One region of the Arthrobacter sp. Y-9 genome, then DNA from elsewhere that is predicted to be linked to it. Evidence: predicted binding sites of a transcription regulator. Region 1 holds the regulator's gene; each other region holds the start of a gene.
What was found. The regulator HrcA, encoded in region 1, represses chaperone genes, less so after heat shock. The targets are predictions, from matches to a motif close to TTNGCACTCGNNNNNNNCGAGTGCNAA.
Positions count from the first base shown of each region.

Region 2: P9849_RS12005 (FmdB family zinc ribbon protein) is a predicted target of HrcA. The motif match lies at 2,883-2,909, and genes of this name have one in related genera.
Region 3: groL (chaperonin GroEL) is a predicted target of HrcA. The motif match lies at 3,318-3,344, and genes of this name have one in related genera.

Region 1 covers NZ_CP121463.1:1,729,219-1,736,495, forward strand. Annotated here, with positions in the region: gene lepA (translation elongation factor 4) at 1-1,657, shown strand, start outside; gene hemW (radical SAM family heme chaperone HemW) at 1,661-2,890, shown strand; gene P9849_RS07605 (DUF4870 domain-containing protein) at 2,965-3,453, opposite strand; gene P9849_RS07610 (DUF3097 domain-containing protein) at 3,533-4,375, opposite strand; gene hrcA (heat-inducible transcriptional repressor HrcA) at 4,501-5,514, shown strand; gene dnaJ (molecular chaperone DnaJ) at 5,575-6,699, shown strand; gene P9849_RS07625 (16S rRNA (uracil(1498)-N(3))-methyltransferase) at 6,702-7,277, shown strand, end outside.
Region 2 covers NZ_CP121463.1:2,658,442-2,665,718, reverse strand. Annotated here, with positions in the region: gene P9849_RS12020 (DUF4011 domain-containing protein) at 1-965, shown strand, start outside; gene P9849_RS12015 (hypothetical protein) at 1,091-1,576, shown strand; gene cpaB (Flp pilus assembly protein CpaB) at 1,759-2,445, opposite strand; gene P9849_RS12005 (FmdB family zinc ribbon protein) at 2,568-2,843, opposite strand; gene P9849_RS12000 (5-formyltetrahydrofolate cyclo-ligase) at 2,944-3,582, opposite strand; gene galU (UTP--glucose-1-phosphate uridylyltransferase GalU) at 3,656-4,552, shown strand; gene P9849_RS11990 (GNAT family protein) at 4,564-5,178, shown strand; gene P9849_RS11985 (hypothetical protein) at 5,280-6,176, shown strand; tRNA gene P9849_RS11980 (tRNA-Ala) at 6,247-6,319, shown strand; gene P9849_RS11975 (hypothetical protein) at 6,402-7,277, opposite strand, start outside.
Region 3 covers NZ_CP121463.1:752,066-759,342, reverse strand. Annotated here, with positions in the region: gene P9849_RS03375 (ribonuclease HI family protein) at 64-1,224, opposite strand; gene groL (chaperonin GroEL) at 1,470-3,095, opposite strand; gene P9849_RS03365 (LytR C-terminal domain-containing protein) at 3,586-4,179, opposite strand; gene P9849_RS03360 (DUF3263 domain-containing protein) at 4,220-4,543, opposite strand; gene P9849_RS03355 (uracil-DNA glycosylase) at 4,620-5,441, shown strand; gene P9849_RS03350 (siderophore-interacting protein) at 5,490-6,317, shown strand; gene P9849_RS03345 (threonine/serine exporter family protein) at 6,468-7,277, opposite strand, start outside.

The sequences.
Region 1 (7,277 bases):
CATCAAGTCCCAGGCCGTCCGCATGCCCTGGGAGTTCGAGGGCACGAACTACGCGCTGAACATGATCGACACCCCGGGCCACGTGGACTTCACCTACGAGGTCTCCCGCTCGCTGGCCGCCTGTGAAGGCGCGATCCTCCTGGTGGACGCCGCGCAGGGCATCGAAGCCCAGACGCTGGCCAACCTCTACCTGGCCATGGAGAACGATCTGACGATCATCCCCGTGCTCAACAAGATCGACCTGCCCGCCGCCCAGCCGGAGAAGTACGCGGCGGAACTGGCCAACCTCATCGGCGGCAAGCCCGAGGACGTGCTGATGGTCTCCGGCAAGACCGGCGTCGGCGTCGAGGGCCTCCTGGACAAGATCGTCCAGGACCTGCCGGCGCCCGTCGGCGATCCGGCCGCGCCTGCGCGTGCCATGATCTTCGACTCCGTGTACGACACCTACCGCGGCGTGGTCACGTATGTCCGCGTCGTGGACGGCAAGCTGTCGCCGCGTGAGCGCATTCAGATGATGTCCACCAAGGCGAGCCACGAACTCCTCGAGATCGGTGTAAGCTCTCCGGAGCCCGTGCCGACCAAGGGGCTGGGCGTCGGCGAGGTCGGCTACCTCATCACCGGTGTGAAGGACGTCCGCCAGTCCAAGGTCGGTGACACCGTCACCACGCTGCACAAGCCCGCCTCGGAGTCCCTCGGCGGGTATGAGGACGCCAAGCCCATGGTGTTCTCCGGCCTGTACCCCCTGGACGGCACGGACTACCCGGTGCTCCGTGACGCGCTGGAGAAGCTGATGCTCAACGACGCGGCACTCGTGTACGAGCCGGAGACGTCCGCGGCCCTCGGTTTCGGCTTCCGCGTGGGCTTCCTCGGCCTGCTCCACCTGGAGATCACCCGTGAGCGCCTGGAGCGCGAGTACAAGCTGGATCTGATCTCCACCGCTCCGAACGTGGAGTACGAGGTGACCCTCGAAGACAAGAAGGTCGTCCACGTCACGAACCCGAGCGAATACCCCGTCGGCAAGGTCGCCGAGGTGCGCGAGCCGATGGTGTCCGCCACGATCCTGGCGCCGAACGAGTTCGTCGGCGCCATCATGGAGCTGTGCCAGTCCCGGCGAGGCATCCTGGGCGGGATGGACTACCTCTCGGAGGACCGCGTGGAGATCCGGTACCGGCTCCCGCTGGCGGAGATCGTCTTCGACTTCTTCGACACCCTGAAGTCCAAGACCCGCGGCTACGGCTCGCTGGACTGGAAGGCCGACGGCGACCAGGTCGCCGACCTGGTCAAGGTCGACATCATGCTCCAGGGCGAGACGGTGGACGCCTTCAGTGCGATCACCCACCGCGACAAGGCCTACTCCTACGGCGTCATGATGACCTCCAAGCTGCGGGAGCTCATTCCCCGTCAGCAGTTCGAGGTCCCCATCCAGGCCGCCATCGGCGCGCGCATCATCGCCCGCGAGAACATCCGCGCCATCCGCAAGGACGTGCTCGCCAAGTGCTACGGCGGTGACATCAGCCGTAAGCGCAAGCTGCTGGAGAAGCAGAAGGAAGGCAAGAAGCGCATGAAGATGGTGGGCCGCGTCGAGGTCCCGCAGGAAGCCTTCATCGCCGCGCTGAGCAACGACGAAGGCAACGGCAAGGACAAGGCCAAGAAGTAGCCCATGCCCAGTGCGCTTCCTCTCGGTGACCCGGCACCAGCGGACGGGCTCCTGGATGCCCAGGCCAGGGAGGGCGCGCAGGAGCGCGCCTTCAGCCTGTACATCCACGTGCCGTACTGCACGGTCCGCTGTGGTTACTGCGACTTCAACACCTACACCGCGACGGAACTCGGCGGCGGCGCGAGCCAGGACGAGTACGCCGGCACCGCCCTGTCCGAGCTGGACTTCGCGGCCGGAGTCCTGGAGCGCTCCGGCGTTCCGTCGCGCCCCGTGTCCACCGTGTTCTTCGGTGGAGGCACGCCGACCCTGCTGAACCCGGACGAACTGGGGGCCCTTCTGGGCCGTGCCCGGGATCTCTGGGGTCTGGAACCGGGCGCGGAGGTCACCACCGAGGCGAATCCCGAGACGGTCACCGAGGGGTCCCTGGCGCGGCTCGCGGAAGCCGGCTTCACCCGCGTGTCCTTCGGCATGCAGTCCGCCGTCCCGCATGTGCTCAAGACGCTGGACCGGGTCCACCGGCCTGAGCGGGTTCCGCAGGTGGTGGAATGGGCCCGGGCCGCCGGCCTCAACGTGAGCCTGGACCTCATCTACGGGACGCCGGGGGAGTCGCTGGCCGATTGGGAGCGTTCCCTGGACGCCGCCCTCGCCTGCGAGCCCGACCACCTGAGCGCATACGCCCTCATCATCGAGGACGGCACGAAGCTCGCAGCCCAGATCCGGCGTGGCGAAGTCCCTGATGTGGACGACGACGATCACGCGGACAAGTACGAGCTCGCCGAGCAGCGCCTCGCAGCGGCCGGCTTCGACTGGTACGAGGTCAGCAACTGGGCCCGCGAACCGGGCCAGGAATGCCGGCACAACCTCGCGTACTGGCGAGGCGACGACTGGTGGGGGATCGGCCCTGGCGCCCACTCGCACGTCGGCGGGGTGCGCTGGTGGAACGTCAAGCACCCGCGCGCCTATGCGCAGCGCCTCGGGGACGGCGTCTCGCCGGCCGCGGGCAAGGAAGTGCTCGACGGCGGCACGCGCTACCTCGAGGATGTCCTCCTGCGCGTCCGGCTGGCTGAAGGCCTGCCCCCCTCGGCGCTCCACGCCGAGGGGCGCACCGCCGTCGCGGGCCTGATCGCGGACGGCCTCATCGACCCGCAGGCCGCCTTCAAGGGCACCGTGCGCCTGAGTCTGCGGGGACGCCTCCTGGCCGACGCCGTCGTGCGCCGTCTGCTGCCGGACTGACCCTGCCGCCCACCACCCGGGAGCCTTCAGGGCATGAAAAAGGCGGAACCCCTTCGCGGGGTTCCGCCTTTCGGCTACTTGATGAGCCGCAGGTTGTACTTGTAGCGGTACGGCTGGCCCCTGTTGACGTGGACGCCGGCGATCACGGAGAACACGGTGAGGGCGATCCAGATCAGGGCCGCGATGACCGCGAAGATCCCGCCGATCCAGGGGATGAGGCTCAGGATGTTCGCCACGACGGCCACCAGCGTGGGCGGCAGAGTGAAGTTGAGGGCTTCCTTCGACTCCTGGGCCGTGAACGGCCCGCGGTCTTTGAAGATCAGGTAGATCAGGAGCGAGGGGATGAAGCCGAGGATGCCGCCGAAGTGGGCCAGCATGGCCCACTGCCGGTCCTCGCTGGAACTCAAGGGCTCCGGCACGGCGCTGGCGCCCGTGTAGGGGTGCTCTCCAGAGGCCTGGCCGGCACTGTTCTGGGCCGGGCCGCCGTTCATGCCGGACGCGGAGCGCGGCTGATCACCCGGGGAGGATGCTCCCTGGGGCTTCGGTCCGGATGCGTCAGACACAGCACTTACTCCTGAGATAGTTCCGGATCACAGGCAGGACCCGTGACGGCGTTTCCTACTCAGCATAGTGGCTGGGAGGTCAGGCCGTGAGGAAATCGATGACCTCCTCGACACGCCCCAGCAGGCTCGGTTCCAGGTCAGCGTAGCTTCGGACCGTGGAGAGCAGTTTCTGCCAGCCCAGGCCGATGTCCTCCGCCGTGGCATGAGGCCAGCCGAAGGCCTGAAGAATGCCGGTCTTCCAGTCCGTGCCACGGGGGATCTGCGGCCAGGCCGGGATGCCGAGGGTCTGGGGTTTGATGGCCTGCCACACGTCGACGTACGGATGGCCCACCACCAGGACGTTCCCACTGACGCCCGGCTTGCGCATCAGGGCGTCGACGATCCGCTGTTCCTTCGAACCGGGAACCAGGTGATCGACCAGGATGCCGAGCTTGCGGCCGGGGCCGGGACCGAAGGCGGCCACCGCCGCTTCCAGATCGTCGATGCCGTGCAGAGGCTCGACGACGATGCCCTCCACCCGCAGATCGTCGCCCCAGACGCGCTCAACGAGTTCGGCGTCGTGCTTGCCTTCCACCCAGATCCGGCTGGCGAGGGCCGTGCGGGCCTTGGTGTCGACGTGGAGGGAACCACTGGCGGTCCGGCGTGGTCCCTGCTGGGCCGGTGGGGTGGCTCGTGGCGGGACGACCTTGACCGCTTCGCCGTCCAGGAGGAACCCGAACCCGAGCTGGAAGGAACGCTCCTTGCCCCGGCGGTCCTCCAGGCTGAGGATGTGCATCCCGCCGGACTTCTCCACACGCGTCACGGCGCCGACCCAGCCCGTCTGGACCTCTTCGAGGACCATGCCCCGTTCCACCGGCACCTCGCGCAGCTGCTTCTTGGCGGGTGCGCTGAGGTCCTGAGGTCCCCAGGAATGGATGGACATGAAGCCTCCTGCTGTTCTCCGCCTGGCGATGTCCCGGGTCCGGGGCAGGCATACTAGAATTAGCACTTAGAGAGGTAGAGTGCTAAGAGAAACGCCGAAGAGCAAGAGCATGTGGAGGTGGCCGAGTGAGTGATCCTCGTCGTCTCGAAGTCCTGCGCGCGATCGTGGAGGACTACGTCCACTACCGCGAGCCCGTGGGATCCAAGGTCCTGGTCGAGCGCCATCAGCTGGGCGTGTCCAGCGCGACCATCCGCAACGACATGGCGGCGCTGGAGGAGGAGGGGCTGATCGCGGCCCCGCACACGAGCGCCGGCCGCATTCCCACGGACAAGGGATACCGGCTCTTCGTGGACCAGCTGGCCTCGGTCAAGCCGTTGTCCGCCGCCGAACGCCGCGCGATCCACTCGTTCCTGGACGGCGCCTCCGATCTGGATGACGCGCTGGAGCGTTCGGCCCGTCTGCTGTCCCAGCTGACCCGCCAGGTGGCGGTGGTGCAGTATCCCAAGGCCAGCCAGGCGCGGCTGCGGCATCTGGAGGTGGTCGCGCTCGGCGGCTCGCAGGTGCTGCTCGTGCTCATCACGGACACGGGGTCGGTGGACCAGCGCGTCGTGGACCTCGGTCAGGTCCTGGCCGAGTCCGACGTCGCCGTGCTGAGGACGCTGTTCCTCGCGGGGTGCGCGAACCAGCCGCTCGACACCCTCCGGGAGACCGTCCCGGTCCTGACCGCGACGGTGACGCCCGGCCTGCAGCAGCCGGCCGCTGTTCTCGCCGCGGCGCTGCTGTCCCTGCTCGATTCGAGCGCCGAAGACCGGATCGTCCTGGCGGGGACCGCGAATCTCGCCCGCGCGACCATGGACTTCCCCCTCAGCATCGGCCCGGTCCTGGAGGCTCTCGAGGAGCAGGTGGTCATGCTGCGGCTCCTGACCGAGATGCACCAGGATCAGCACGGCGTGGCCATCAGCATCGGACGCGAGAACCCGTTCGACGAGCTCGCGGGAACCTCGGTGGTGGCCACCGGCTATGGCAAGGGCGCCGCTTCGAAGGTGGGCGTCCTCGGCCCCACGCGCATGGACTACCCGTCCTCCATGGCTGCCGTGCGCGCCGTCGCCCGCTACCTTTCACGGATTCTGGCGGGGTGACCTCATCGGTCGCCCGACGCCACAGCAAGTCACCCAACAGAGGAAGAGAAGTACACACACGTGAGCAGTCACTATGAAGTCCTCGGAGTCCCGCGCGACGCCAGCGGCGAGGAGATCAAGAAGGCCTACCGCAAGCTCGCGCGGACCCTCCACCCGGATGTGAACCCCGGGGAGGACGCCGCCGAGCAGTTCAAGGCCGTGACGCACGCCTACGAGGTCCTCTCGGATCCCGAGAAGCGCCGGGTCTACGACACCACGGGCAATGAGAACGGCACCGACAACGGCTTCGGCGGATACTCCGGCTCCGGCTTCGCCTTCCAGGACATCTTCGACACCTTCTTCGGTGGCGGCGGCGCCGCTGCCGGCCCGGCCTCCCGCGTGCGGCGCGGTCAGGACGCGCTCGTCGAGGTCCGGATCGATCTCAAGGACGCCGTGTTCGGCGTGGAGAAGACGCTCGAGCTGGAGACGGCCGTGGTGTGCGAGACCTGCGACGGCAGCTGCTGCCAGCCGGGCACGAGCCCGGAGCGCTGCGACATCTGCCACGGCGCCGGTCAGGTGCAGCGCCCCATGCGCTCCATCCTGGGCCAGGTCATGACGGCCGCCACGTGCCCCAGCTGCCAGGGCTTCGGCACCGTCATCAAGGACCCGTGCAATGAGTGCAACGGCCAGGGCCGGGTGCGTTCACACCGGTCGCTCTCCATCAAGATCCCCGCGGGCGTGAGCACCGGGACCCGGATCCAGCTCTCCGGTCACGGGGAAGCCGGCATCGCCGGCGGCCCTTCGGGTGATCTGTACGTCCAGGTGAAGGTGAACCCGGACAAGACCTACACGCGCGACGGCGACGACCTGCACGCGGCTCTCAAGGTCCCCATGACCGCGGCCGCCCTCGGGACCGACGTCGAGCTGGAGACGTTCGACGGTCCGCAGTCGATCACCATCAAGCCCGGCACGCAGTCCGGCGAGGTGATCACCCTTCACGAGCTTGGCGTCACGCATCTGCGGGGTTACGGCCGTGGGGATCTGAAGGTCCGCATCCAGGTGGAGACTCCCACGAAGCTCGACGCCGAACAGGAAGAGCTCCTCCGCCAGCTCGCCGGTCTCCGCGAGGAGGAGTTCACCGCAGGCAGGCTCGCCAGCAGCGGCGGGATGTTCGCCAAGCTCCGCGACAAGTTCGGCAACCTCTAGCCATGAGCAATCCGGTCTTCTTCGCCCCCGCCGGTTCCCTCGACCAGGTGGAACCCGCAGGCCTGGTCACCGTCGACGGCGCCGAGGCCCGGCACGCCGTGACGGTCAAACGGCTCTCACCGGGGGAGGGCGTGGATCTCGTCGACGAGCAGGGGACCCGTGTCATCGGCGAGGTCGAGTCGTCCGACTCCGGTGAACTGGTGGTGCGCGCGCTCAAGATCGTGCGTGAGCCCTCGCCGTCGCCCCGGCTGATCCTCGTGCAGGCCCTCGCCAAGGGGGACCGGGACGAACAGGCCATCGAGAGCGCCACCGAGCTGGGGATCGACGGCGTCATCCCGTGGCAGTCGGATCGGTCCATCGTTCGCTGGCGCGGCGACCGGGCGGTGAAGGCCCTGGCCAAGTGGCGGTCCGTGGTCCGGGCGGCCACCAAGCAGTCGCGCCGGGCCCGCACCCCGGAGGTCGAGGACGTTCTTGACTCCGCCGGTCTCGCCCGGCGGATCGCCCAGGGAGGCGCGGCGTTCATCCTTCACGAGGATGCGGCCACGTCCCTGGCCTCGCAACTGGGTGACGTGGCGGCG
Region 2 (7,277 bases), 930 kb from region 1:
GCACGGGCCTGCCGGTGCAGGGCAAGGAAGCCGTGGAGTCGGTCATGGCCGAGGTCAACCGTGTGGTGGAGCTCGTCTTCGAACACGCGAGGACCCGTCCGCGGCGCTCTCTCGCGGTCGTGACGAGCACCCTGAACCATGCCGCGCGGATCGGCGAGGCCATCAGGCTTCAGCTGCCGAACCACCCGTTGCTGGCGGACTTCTTCCATGGGACCGGGCCGGAATCCTTCCGTGTGGTGGACCTGGAACGCTCCCGTGGCCTGGTGCGGGATCACATCATCTTCTCGCTCGGTTTCGGACGGACGCCCCATGGCCGGGCGCTGCACAGCTTCGGGCCTCTTTCGGCCCGCGGTGGCCGTGCCAAGTTCGCTCTTGCCATGTCCCGGGCGCGTCAGCATCTTCATGTCCTCACCTGCTTCAAGCCGGAGGACCTGGACCGCAGCCGCCTGAGCCACGGCGCCGCGGACTTCTACGATCTGCTGGACCGTGAACTCGGGGGCAACTACTCCCTGGGCAGTCACGCTTCCCGCGCCGCATCGAGCGATCCGAGCCTGGGGGAGGACGCCCTGGTGGTCGATCTCGCCGAGCGCCTCCGGGTGCGTGGCGCCCGGGTGTGGCACCAGTACGACGGCGCCATCGATGTGGTGGCCGCGGCCGACCCCCTGCACACCATGGGCAAGGACGACTCCGAGATCCCCACGCCGGTGGCGATCGAGTCCGACGGCACCGCCGCCTACCAGAAGCGGTCCATCCGTGAACGGAGCCGGCTGCGTCCCGAGCTGCTCGAACGGATGGGCTGGCGTCATGTCTCCCTCTGGACGATCGAGGTCTTCACGGATCCTTCGTTCTGCGCCGACCGCATCGCCTCCTATCTCCACCTGGAAGGCGAGGAACCGGCAGGGACTGAGAACACCGCCACCGGCTTCATGACGCAGGTGCCCCTGGGCGACGACGGAGTGCTGTGAGCGGTGCTCCCGGTGATCCCGGGGGAGCTCAGGACGGCTCTCCGGATGCCACCTCGGCAGAGTCCACGTCGAACTCCACGTCATCATCAGGGACCGCAGGAAGCGAAGGCGCAGGAAGGAATAGCGTGGACGCCGGTGTTGCCGCGAGTGGTTCCACGTCCGCCCTGTCCGCTCCGGCCGGTGAGTCAGGCACGGGGCGGAAACGGCGAGGATCCCGCCGCGCCACGGTGCAGGTGACCCGACTGGACGTGGCCGTCGGCCAGTCGATCGTGATGCCGTCGGCGAAGGCGCCGCGTGCGCAGCCTTCGTCGCCGGCCCCCGGACGTCCGGCCTCCGAAGGCCCCGCCACCGGAAGCGCGGCCGCCGAAGACACGACGCCGGGTTCCGAGGGAGCCGCTCGGCGGACTGCCGCGGCGTCACCGGGCACCTCCGTTCCGGGGGCCTCCACTCCGCGCACCTCCACTCCGAGCGCCTCTCGGCGGAAGGGCATCCCGGAAGGGATCCTGCCCGACAAGGCCGCCGAAGACCTGGACGCCGCCTGGGGCGGGTCGACGGGCAATCCCGAACGGGACGACTGGCTGAAGGAACAGCGGCCTCCCCACTGGGACTGACGGTCGCAGCGCGCCGGCGCCGTCGTCGTCCGGAACGATGTGACCGAACGGTCCGCCCGGCGCCAGTGCTCGGCGAGGACCGACCGTGCGCGTGCCGCAGGCAGACCGGGCCGTGCCTCCAGCACCCCACGCGAGGATGTGATCCCAGCAGTCCGCCCGGCGCTGTCCCATGGTCAGCGGACTCATCGGACCAGCACGAATGACAAGCGGCCCTGACGCTGCACTCCGGCAAGCGCCCTCGACTGTGACGGCGTCGCTCCGACCACAACCAAGCCCGGCGATTCCTCGGCTCCGAGCCACGAGCCGGAACCCTTCTCTCCTTGCCCGATCCAGAGAACGGCGACCCGGCGCGCCAGAAGCCGCGGCTCCTGGTCCTCGGGGTCCCGGGCCGCTTCCGGGCCGGGCTCGGGACTGAAGACCACGTCGATGAGTTGTCCCGGACTCAGAATGCGCAGGGACGACGGATCGGCCATCCGGAGTGGCACGGCCGTGGTGCCGGGCGGAGTTCCTGCGAGGAGTCCGGGCCCGGTGAGTGAGGTGTCATTGAGTGCCTGGCCCCGGCGGAGGGGTGTGGCCAGTCGCCGACCCAGCAGGGCCGTGAGGTCCCGGTAGCTGCCCGCGGGAACCGCGGAGGGTGGCAGTTGCACCGTGGTGAGCTGGGTTCGTTCCAGCGTGGCCCCGGCCGGAAGGTCGGCGGAGGCGGCCACCACGGCGGTGCGTTCGGCCGGTTCGGGAGTGAGCTGGTACACCGCGAGACTTGCCGCGGCGGCGAGGCTGGCGGCCGCGAGAAAACGGCGGTGCCGGATGGCCCAGGAACGGACTCGGCGCGGGGCGGGGATGCGGCGTGGGCCGGACGATGGATTCCTCATACACCGAGGCTAGGGAGCGGACGTGCTCCCGACGGTGGGGAAATCGTCTATGTGGACAACGGGGTGCTCCCGGGTCATGGTGGGGGAGTGACTCCCCTGTCGCAAGCGCCCGGGAGCCCCGGTCAGTTGCTGCTGCTGGCGGGGGCCGCCGCAGGGGCGGAGGAGCCGGAGGCCGTGGAGGACGCCGAGGAGGCGGCCGGGACCGTGCTCTGCGAGGACGAACCGCGGGAATCGGTCCGGTAGAACCCGGAACCCTTGAAGACCACGCCCACGCTGTTGAATTTCTTGCGCAGAGTTCCGCCGCACTCGGGGCACGTGGTCAGGGAGTTGTCACTGAATGACTGGACGATCTCGAAATCGTGGCCGCAGTCCTTGCAGGCATACGCATAAGTCGGCACGGATTCTCCTCAGTTCTCTCGGTCCTGAACGGATACGGATTAGCACTGTCAGGTTCCGAGTGCCAATTCTATCAAAGAGGTCAACGCGCGGACCGTGGAATCACTTCCCGAAGGCCCGCCACTGCCGCTCCGTCACGACGGCGTCCACGGGCCGGTCGAGCGCGCCGACGGCGAAGGATCCCTGCGGGACGAACTCCGGCTCGAAGACCAGGGCCGCCAGGGGGACGTCGTGCCCGGTGTCCGCCAGCGTCGCGAGGAAACGATCGTAGTAGCCGCCGCCCTGCCCCAGCCGGTTGCCCGCCGCATCCACGGCGGTCGCGGGCAGGAGCATCGCATCCAGCCCGGGGCCGTCCGCACCGAAGAGGTCCTGGAAGCCGAGCCCTGGACCCACGGGTTCGTCGACCGGGGCGAGGTCACTGCGGCGGACCTCGATGCCGGGATGCCAAAAGACCCACTCCATCAGGTGCCCGGGAAGGCAGACCGGGACCAGGACCGTGCCCCCCTGGTCGTGGAGGGCCTGGAGCAGCGCGGCGGTGGGTGGTTCGACGGCGGCGTTCAGGTAGCACGCCACGCTGGGGGCGGACGAAGGGTCCGTCGGCAGGACCGTGGAAAGCCAGGCCGAGGCCTGCTCGGCGAAGGACGCACTCAGGCGTGCGGCGTCGTCGTCGGTGCGGAGAGCGGCGTCCGCGCGGCGTCGGCTGCGCTGCGCGGATCGGAATTCCGCTTTTGCTGCTGGCATGGATAAAACCGTCATTCTGTCGCAGGAAAACCCGGGAGGATGGACTGGTGACTGTATCGGCTAGATTAGTCCTGTGACCGAACAGAAGCAGATCCGTAAAGCCGTCATCCCGGCCGCAGGCCTGGGAACCCGATTCCTGCCGGCCACAAAGGCCATGCCCAAGGAAATGCTGCCGGTGGTGGATAAGCCGGCCATTCAATATGTGGTGGAAGAAGCATCCAGCGTCGGCCTGGATGACATTCTGATGATCACGGGCCGCAGCAAGAGGGCCCTGGAGGACCACTTCGACCGCGTCCCGTCCCTGGAGGCGACGCTGGAGGCCAAGGGTGATGCCCGCAAGCTCTCCGCCATCCAGGAGTCCACGAATCTCGCGGACATCCACTATCTCCGGCAGGGCGACCCCCTCGGCCTGGGCCACGCGGTGCTGCGTGCCCAGCAGCACGTGGGCCAGGAGCCTTTCGCCGTGCTCCTCGGCGACGACCTGATCGACCCCCGCGATGAACTGCTGTCCACCATGATGAAGGTGCAGCAGAAGACCGGCGGATCCGTGATCGCTCTCATCGAGGTGGAGCCGGACCAGATCAGTGCGTACGGCTGCGCCGACATCTCCCCGGTGGAGGGCGAGGACTTCGTCCGCGTCAGCCAGCTGGTCGAGAAGCCGTCCGTCGAGGAGGCCCCGTCCAACCTCGCCGTGATCGGCCGTTACGTCCTGCACCCCGCCGTGTTCGACGTCCTGGCTCACACCGAGCCCGGCCGTGGCGGCGAGATCCAGCTGACCGATGCCCTGCAGACGCTCGCCGCAGGCGACGGCGAAGGGTACGGCGTCTACGGCGTGGTCTTCCGTGGCCGCCGCTATGACACCGGGGACAAGCTGAGCTACCTCAAGGCCGTCATCCAGCTGGCTTCGGAAAGTGAGGACCTCGGTCCTGACCTCCGCACCTGGCTCGGCGAGTTCACCTCCGCTCTCTGACGCAGCCGCCGGTGCGTCAGGTTCCGTACTGGCCCGTCACCCTGGAACACGGTGACATCGTCCTGAGGCCCATCCGGCAGAAGGACCGTGTCGAGTGGACGACGGTCCGTCAGCGCAACAGGGACTGGCTGCAGCCCTGGGAGGCGAGCAACCCGAATCCGGGCGGTCGCCTGCCCACCTACCGGGAGATGGTCAGCTCGCTCAGGACGCAGGCGCGTCAGGGCAGTGCGCTGCCCTTCGTCATCACCGAGCGCCGGCCGGGCCTGACGGCGCCGGCGATCGTCGGCCAGCTGACCGTCTCCAACATCATGTGGGGGTCGGCCATGATGGCGAGCACCGGTTATTGGGTGGATCAGGACCGTGCCGGCCGGGGCATCGTGCCGACCGCGGTGGCCCTCGCGACGGACTTCTGTTTCGAGGAGCTCGGCCTGCACCGGATGGAGATCAACATCCGGCCGGAGAACACCCCGAGTCTGAGGGTGGTGGAGAAGCTCGGCTTCCGGCCGGAAGGGCTGCGCCCGGCGTTTCTCCACATCAACGGCGAATGGGCGGATCATCTCAGCTTCGCTTTGACAGCTGATGAGGTCCCCGGCGGCGTGCTGAACCGCTGGCTCGCCGGCAGATGAGACCGGGTCGCCGTCATTTCCTGGCGAGTTGGGCGACACACTAGGTCAAATGGTCAGGCGGGTGGTGACCACCCCCTAACGTGAAGACTGTGGATTTCCCCATGAGCAGCTCAGTGGTCCTGGTGGCTGCTGTCGCGTTCTGGCTCCTGGGGATCGCTCCATCCCTGCTGAAGCGCCGCGTCCGGGTTCGGACCGTGGAAGTGGAGAGGGAGGAGCGTCCCGCTTCCTTGCCGGTGGCAAGGATCGGGCCCGCGGTGACAATGCAGGACGGCAGCGAGGAGGAAGAGACCGTGCCCATGGAGAATCCAGGCCAGCAAGATCTCTCAGTCAACCCTGTCCGCCGTCCCAGGATCAAGACGGGAAGGGCATCGCTCGCGCTGCTCGGCGCCGTCTCCCTGGTCGCCGTTCCGGTGACGGCCGTGCTCACGCTGTTCTCGGTCGTCGCGCCGAGCGCCCCTCTGCTGTGCTTGTTCGTGACTGCGGCGTGCGTCGCGGTCCTGCGCCAGCTCGCCAAGCGTGACCGTCTGCGCCGAGTGGAGCGCGCCTTCCAGGACGCCATGGCGTCCCCCGCCTCTCCGGTGCGCGACGTCGCGGTGGAACGTCCGCTGTCGTCTCCCAGTGAGCCTTTCGACGGTTCGCTCGCGGAGCCGGTGAAGGAGACGGAGGAACCGCCGCTCACAGCGGCTGAGCTGCGTCTCGCGGCCCTCGCCGTCGCGCGGGAGATCGGCGACTCCGAGGCCGGGTCCGGCGAGACCTGGGAACCGGTCGATGTCCCGAAGCCCCTGTACGTCGACGCGCCGCGCGCGGAACGTCCCGCTCCGGAGCCGCTCGACCTGCCCGAGGCCCCCAAGCCCGAGGGCAAGCCGATCATCAAGGACGCGCTGAAGCCGGACCTGGCGCAGGCCGTCCAGGCCGGTGCGGCGAACGTCGCCGTGGTGGGACAGGGCCAGTCGGCACTCCGGAATCTGGACGCGATCCTGCAGCGCCGGAGGGCCTGAGCCCCGCGTTTTTGAACTTGCGGCTGTTTCTTTGTAGTCTGATCCAGTTGGTTCCCGCGAGAGCGGGTCCGGGGCTATAGCTCAGTTGGTAGAGCGCTTCGTTCGCATCGAAGAGGTCAGGAGTTCGAATCTCCTTAGCTCCACAGTTTCACCGAAGGCCCCTCCTGATCAGGAGGGGCCTTCGGTGTTTCCAGGGCAGTGGGGGCTCCGTGCGCCGCCGCGACGTCACCGTTGCCGTTTGGCGGCCTTCTGCGCGAGCTTGAGGAGGTTGGCCGCCTCGCGGAGTTCGTCCGGGCTGAAGCCGAAGTGATGCGCCGTGCGGATCCAGGCGTAGGTGTCGGCGGCGGAGCGGTGGTCGCCGAGCTGCGCGAAGCAGGTGGCCAGCGCGAAGGCGGAGGATCGTGCACGCTGCAGGACGGCGGGCTCCGGGGCGGCTCCCGCGATGTCCAGGACCTGTCGGTGTGCCGCGGCGGAGTCCGCGAACAGGGCGAGCCGGTCCAGCAGCAGGCTCTTGTTGCGAAGGGCTTTCACCGCGCGGAGCCGGCGTTCGGGGGACGACGCCGACGCCTGCTGAACCCAGAGAAGGCGGTCGTAGGCCACCAGCGCGGCGTGGACGTCTCCCAGGTCGTCGAGGAGCACCGCGCGGTTGTAGAGCGCCGTCTCGCGCGCGCTGACGATGTCCCCGTCCTGTGAGCCGTCGGCGAAGCGGTCGAGGGCGTCGTAGACGTTCAGGGCCGAGGACGGATCGCCGAGCTGGGCCTGCGCCCGGGCGAGGCGGAGATGCGCCCGCGCGTTGATGCGGGCGGCGCGCGTGTCGAGGTCCGGGCGTGGTGGCGCGGCGCGACCCGCCACGAGGGAGAGCTCCTCCCAGCGCCCCGCATCCTCGAGGAGCCCACCCAGGGCGTCGAGCGCGGCCAGCACGAGCAGGACGGTCGCCTGGTCCGTGGGGCGGGCGCCGCCGTCGTCGGTGATGGAGCGCAGCACTGTCTCGGCGTGCGCGAGGTGGCCGGCCTTGACCGCCCGGTCCGCTTCGTCGAGGCGTGCCCGCAGATCGCGGTAGCGAGCGCCGGAAGCGCTGTCCGACTGCGCCACGGCCGGCAC
Region 3 (7,277 bases), 980 kb from region 1:
TGTGATCCCTGGCGCGGGTTCGGGACGCAGGTCCCGGACTCGGGTCCCTGGCGGGCGGCCTGCTTACTCCGGCGTCCCCTGGTGGAACCGCAGACGCCACGTGCTCTGAGAGGCGGCGTCCTGTGGCCCTGCGTTCTGGCCCGCGGCGCCGCGGCCTCCCGTGCCAGGGGACCCCGTGCCACGGGAGGCCGCGGGCTCGGTCAGGATCCAGAGCGAGCTGCGGAGGACCGTGCGGCCGGCCGACCGCGTCCGGTACTGGAGCAGGATGGTGCTCTCGGTCAGGCGGTAAGCGGACAACGGGGTGATGTCGATCGGCTCGTGATCCTCATCGGCCAGGGCGAGGAGCATTTCGTCGCGGGACCAGGTGCGGCCCGAACTTCCGATCTCCTCGAAGTCGGGATGCAGGATCCGCGCCACCTCGCCGAGGTCGGCACGGACGGACGGCTCCAGAAGGCGCTTCTCCAGTGCGGTCACGGTGGCCACCGCGTCCTGCTGTCCGGCGGAGTCCCGGAAGTCCTCCTCCAGGACAGAGAACAGATCGGGCTCCGCCTCGTCCGCGCCGGACACAGACAAATACGCAGAAGCGGAAGGAGAAGCAGAAGCAGACTGCCGAGCCTGGACCGTCGCACTCGGCGCGGAGCCCGTTGCCGCGTGCGGGTTCTGGGACAAGGCAGAACTTGCCGGTGTGGTGCGAGCGTCGGGGCGTCGGGTGCTCAGGTCTCGGGTTTCCGCGCTCTGGGGCTCAGCAGGTTGAGCACCCGGAAAGCCGGGGCCGGACGGGATCGACTTCCCCCCGCGCTGGTAAGCGGTGGCGACGGCGCGGGCACGGTCGTCGGCAGCCTCATTCAGAGAGTGTCCGGCATGACCCTTCACCCACTCGAAGGCGACGTTCCGGCCCTTGAGGGCAGCGTCGAGTTCCTTGAGCAGATCCACGTTCAGGACGGGCTTGCCGTCCGCCTTGCGCCAGCCCTTGCGCTTCCAGCCCGGCATCCACTTGGTCAGGCAGTTGATGACGTATTGGCTGTCGCACAGGATCTTCAGCGGCTCGTCGGACCGGTGAGCCGTGCTGCGGAGCAGATCCAGCACCGCCATGAGTTCGCCCTGGTTGTTCGTGCCGTGCGGCCAGCCGCCGGCCCTCCAGGTGTCATCGTCGATGTACCAGGCCCACCCCGCGGGTCCAGGATTGCCCAGCGCGGAACCATCTGCAGCAGCCGTAATCGTCACCCGACAATCCTGCCACAAGGCCTCCGTCATCCAGCCTCACACCCGGACGCGGCCGCTGCGGCTTCCGACGTGCGCACAGGCCGCATACACAGTCCTCCAACACCACCCTCAAACGCAGCCCGCCGGCACCGCCTGAGAGACGGCCCTCCACCGCAGCCCTTAAACGCGGCGGCGGGCCGCACCTCGAAAGGTGCGGCCCGCCGTCGTGCGCTGTCCGGTGAGACACCGGCGAGCAGAGCAGGGGATCAGAACCCGCCCATGCCGCCCATCTCGTCGGCGCCGGCGGCCGGAGCGTTCTTCTCCGGCTTGTCGGCCACGACTGCCTCGGTGGTGAGGAACAGACCGGCGATGGAGGCCGCGTTCTGCAGAGCGGAACGGGTCACCTTGACCGGGTCGTTGACGCCGGCGGCCAGCAGGTCCACGTACTCGCCGGTGGCGGCGTTCAGGCCGTGACCGGCAGGCAGGCTGCGGACCTTGTCGGCGACGACGCCCGGCTCGAGGCCTGCGTTGAAGGCGATCTGCTTCAGCGGGGCGTCGATGGCGACCTTGACGATGTTGGCGCCGGTGGCCTCGTCACCCTCGAGCTGCAGGTTGGCGAACGCCTTGGCGCCGGCCTGGATCAGAGCAACGCCACCACCGGCGACGATGCCTTCCTCGACGGCGGCCTTCGCGTTGCGGACGGCGTCCTCGATGCGGTGCTTGCGCTCCTTGAGCTCCACCTCGGTGGCCGCACCGGCCTTGATGACGGCCACGCCGCCGGCCAGCTTCGCCAGGCGCTCCTGGAGCTTCTCGCGGTCGTAGTCCGAGTCGGAGTTCTCGATCTCGGAGCGGATCTGAGCCACGCGGCCGGCGATGGCTTCGGCGTCGCCTGCACCCTCGACGATGGTGGTCTCGTCCTTGGTGACGACGACCTTGCGGGCCTGGCCGAGGTCGGCCAGGGTGGCGGCGTCCAGCTTGAGGCCGATCTCCTCGGAGATGACGTTGCCACCGGTGAGGATGGCGATGTCGGCCAGCTGAGCCTTGCGGCGGTCACCGAAGCCCGGAGCCTTGACGGCGACGGACTTGAAGGTGCCCTTGAGCTTGTTGACGATCAGGGTGGCCAGAGCCTCGCCCTCGACGTCCTCGGCGATGATCAGCAGCGGCTTGTTGGCCTGCATGACCTTCTCCAGGACGGCGACCAGGTCCTTCACGGAGCTGATCTTGGAGTTCACGATGAGGATGTAGGGATCCTCGAGCACGGTCTCCTGGCGCTCTGCGTCGGTGACGAAGTACGCGGAGATGTAGCCCTTGTCGAAGCGCATGCCCTCGGTGAGCTCGAGCTCCAGACCGAAGGTGTTGGACTCCTCGACGGTGATGACGCCTTCCTTGCCCACCTTGTCCAGGGCTTCGGCGATCAGTTCACCGATCTGAGCGTCACCGGCGGAGATGGACGCGGTGGCGGCGATCTCTTCCTTGGTCTCGATCTCCTTGGCGGAGCCGAGCAGTTCCGCGGTGACGGCCTCGACGGCCTTCTCGATGCCGCGCTTCAGGGACAGCGGGTCGGCGCCGGCGGCGACGTTGCGCAGGCCTTCCTTCACGAGAGCCTGAGCCAGCACGGTGGCGGTGGTGGTGCCGTCACCGGCGACGTCGTCAGTCTTCTTGGCGACTTCCTTGACCAGCTCTGCGCCGATCTTCTCGTAGGGATCCTCGAGCTCGATCTCCTTGGCGATGGACACACCATCGTTGGTGATCGTGGGAGCGCCCCACTTCTTCTCGAGCACCACGTTGCGACCACGCGGGCCCAGGGTGACCTTGACGGCGTCGGCGAGGATGTTCAGGCCCCGCTCCAGGCCGCGGCGTGCCTCTTCATCAAATGCAATGATCTTGGCCATGACGGCAAAGGTCCTTTCGGGTCAGTACGTTTCCGGACTGTCGTTGAGGGATGAAGGGTCCTGGCTGCCCAATGCCCGCGACGGACGGCACGGCCCGCCGGCATCCGTACGCCGGCGCACCGGGCCTCATTGAGACCGGGGTTGCCTTCTCTCCGGCGGGCCGGCCATCCTCCGCGGAACGGATTCATTAGCAGTCGGCACTCCGGAGTGCTAACTCCATAATTAGCACTCTCGCCAGGTGAGTGCAAGGCGTTCACGCCAGCGGCGAAACCTCGGGACCGCGTCGCTCCACACCATCCGGCAGGGCCCGACGGCCCCGGGTCCTGCGGAAGCAGCGTGTGACCTGCCCCGGCATCCACGAACCGCGCGCCGGGAGTGCCGAGAGCGGCACACGCACGCCGGGAGCCGCTCAACGCGGCCGGTCACGCGACAGCAGTGGGAAAGGCCCGGCCGATGATCCCCGGTGGGGACGACCGGCGGAAGGGGTCGGTTAGCCGGCACCCGGACCCAGGACCACGGCGAGCGGGTCCTGGAGGTTCGAGGCCAGTTCGACCCGGGCGATCCCCAGGGCGCCGGCCAGCTCGGTCGCGGACGCCTTGAGGCTCTCGGCGCTGTAGAAGACCACCGAACTCGGCTGCGCCACGCCCTGCCAGTTGCCGACGGGTCCCAGGGTCCAGCCGGCGGCCGTGACCTTGGCGCCGTAGCCGGCCGCGAGGCCCGGAGTCGTGGTGCCGTTGTACACGGACACGGGGCGTGACTTGTCCACGGCGGCCGTGGTCGTGGGCGGAGCGGACGGGGTGGTCGCGCTCGGCGAAGCGGACGGAGCGGAAGGCTTCGCCGACGGCTTGGCGGACGGTTTCGCCGAAGCGCTCGAGGAGGCGGACGGTGAGGCCTTGGCCTCGGCGCGGACTCCCATGGACGGGAAGGCGAAGTAGGCCACGAGGCCGATCAGGAGGGAGACGACGCCGGTCGCCAGCAGGGGACGCAGCGCGGCGCCGGCGGAGGCCCTGGCGACACGGTGCACCCCGCGGCGTTCGGTGCCTTCCGGCACATCATCGAATTCGTCCCGGGCGTATTTGGTCATCGAGGCGCGTCCTCACGGAGTGGCAGGTGGTCCTACAGGTTCACGCGCCGTTGCCCAGGCGACGAGCAGTCCTGGCCCGGTGGCGCGACGTACGTAGTCTACGCAATCTCTTGACGAGCATGGGGTCATGCGCCAGAGCGGCCTGGCTGTCGATGACCTGATTGAGCTGCTGGTAGTAATGCGTGGCGGAGAGATCGAACAGCTCACGAATGGCCTGTTCCTTGGCTCCCGAGTACTTCCACCAGGACCGTTCGAACTCGAGGATCCGCTGGTCACGCTCCGACAATCCCGGAGTCGGCTGCGACCCCTCCGGGAATCCAGGGTGGGCCGGAACACCATCCGGCGACACTGCTGCCTCGGCCATGTTTCCTCCCTTCACCGTGCGTCCTTTCCATGATAGATCCGAAATCACAACGATGTCATTTGGCACAATCAAGGGCATGGACCAGCGCAGCCCCGCCCCCAGCCCCTTCGGTTCTCAGGAGGCCTTCGCCTTCCCCGGAGAGGAGACCGGCCCGGGCGACGTTGCGGGCGGAAGCGGCTCCTTCCGTCAACTGGCCGACGGCGGCTGGGACGGCCTCGTGGAGAGCGGCGCCCTGCACCCGAGCTGGGCCGAGGCTCTCGCGGAGGAGGGTCCCGTGGTCGGCGAAGTGATCCGCCGGCTCGCGATCGAGGAGGAACACGGCTCACGGATCCTCCCCCCGGCGCCGGCGCTCTTCACGGCCTTCCGGCGCCCGCTCGATGCCGTGAAGGTTCTGATCCTGGGCCAGGACCCCTATCCGACGCCGGGTCACGCCATGGGGCTGTCCTTCTCGGTGGCCCCGGACTGCCGTCCGGTGCCCCGCAGCCTGGGCAACATCTTCCGGGAGCTCCACGACGACCTGGGCCTCCCCACGCCGGTCCACGGCGATCTGAGCCGGTGGGCCGACCAGGGCGTCCTCCTCCTGAACCGGGTGCTCAGCGTCGAGGCCGGGAACGCCGGCTCGCATCGCCGGCGCGGCTGGGAGGAGTTCACGACGGCGGCGATCCGGGCCGTCGTCGTGCGCAGGACTCCGGACGGGAAGCGTCTCCCCCTCGTGGCGGTCCTCTGGGGCCGCGACGCCGAGAGCGTCACCCCCTTGCTGGACGGCTGCCCGACGGTCAGCAGCGCCCATCCCAGCCCTCTCTCTGCCTCGCGCGGCTTCTTCGGTTCGCGGCCCTTCAGCAAGGTCAACGAGCTGCTCGCCGAGCAAGGGGCCGAACCTGTCGACTGGAGCCTCTGAGCCCGGATCGAGGCGGGCCCTGACGGGTCATTAGGGTAGGCTCACCTCATGACTGAAACCCCCGCGCGCCGCCCGTCGAAGCCCTGGTGCACCCTCGAGGTGCTCCGTACCGAACGGGTCAGCGAACACATGGTGCGGGTGCATGCGGGAGGCCCGGGATTCGCCGGTTTCGTCCTGAACGACTACACGGACCGCTACGTCAAGATCGCCTTCCCCCGCCCCGGCGTGACCTACCCGGATCCGTTCGACCCGGCCTGGGCGCAGGAGAACCTCTCCCCCGCGGAACAGCCCGTGACCCGGACCTACACGATCCGTCACGTGGACCTGGACGCACAGGAACTGTCGATCGACTTCGTGGTGCACGGCGACGAGGGGCTCGCGGGTCCGTGGGCGGCCCGCGCGGTCCCCGGCGACCGGTTCACCTTCCGCGGACCGGGCGGCGGCTACTCCCCCAGCCCCGACGCCGACTGGCACCTCCTGCTGGGTGACGATTCGGCGCTGCCCGCCGTCTCGGCAGCCCTGGAAGCCCTGCCGGCCGACGCGCGCGGCCTGGCCCTGATCGAAGTGGACACCGAAGCCGATGTCCAGGAGCTCACGGTGCCCGCCGGCGTCGAGCTCTCCTGGCAGTTCCGCCGCGGCGTGCCCGCCGGCGAGAGCACGGTGCTGGTCGACGCCGTCTCCGCGGCCGCGTTCCCGGAGGGCAAGGTCCAGGCGTTCGTGCACGGGGAGCGCGGGCTGGTCAAGGCATTGCGCGACGAACTGATCAAGAGGCGCGGCCTGGACCGCAAGGACCTGTCGATCTCCGGGTACTGGGCGTACGGCAGGGTCGAAGATCAGTTCCAGGCCGAGAAGAAGACGGAGATCGGCAAGATCTGACATCCCACCCTGATCGACTGCTCCATAGGACGCCGAAAACCCCCGGATTCCGGGGGTTTTCGGCCTTTAACGGTGGGCCCACACCGGCGAGGGCCCCGGGGTGAGGCACGAGCCCTGGGAGCAGGTGGGGACAGTCAATGAGTGGAGGGATCAGCGGCGGCGGGTCCTGCGGCGCTCGTTGCTGGACAGTCCCGACGTCAGCGGCCGGGCGAGACTGTCGCCGAGCACGATGCCCGCGGCGATCCCCAGCACCACGGCCACCGCATTAAGCATGCCGCCCGCGCCGTTGAGGAAGTCGTCCCCGTTGATCGTGAGGGTGTACATGGACCGGAAGATCCGCAGACCCGGCAAGAGGATGAGCGCCGCAGGGACGGCGACCACCAGCTGAGGGGCGCCCATCCGCAGGGCCACCACGCGGGCCAGGAATCCGATCACCACGGCCGAGACCGCGGGACCCATGCGGTCCCCCACTCCGATCTGGCCGACGCCCAGCAGCACGAAGTACCCGATGATCCCCACCGCCATGGTCGGGAGCACGAGCCGCACGGGCGACTGCTCCGTCACGGTGATCGCCACGAGGGACACGGCCACCAGAACCACCTGGAACCAGAAGTCGTACGCCGGCGGGAAGGTCGCGGTGACGTTGATGTCCGGCATGCCGGTGAGGTTCCCGGCCACGAACGCGACACCGATGCCGGACACGATTGCCCCGAACGTCAGCATGGCCGAGAGCAGACGCCCGGCGGCAGTCACCGGGAAGCCGTTGATCGCATCCTGCACCGCGGAGACGAGCCGACCCGTGGGCAGCAGGAGCAGGATGCCGCCCGCCACCACGATCGACGGCGCGATGTTGGCCCCGAACCGCCAGAGCAGCAGGGCCAGGAACGTCACGAAGAAGGACGACGCCGCCGTCGCGTAGAAGTCCGGGACGCGCCAGCGAGCGAGCTGGCGGGACACGAG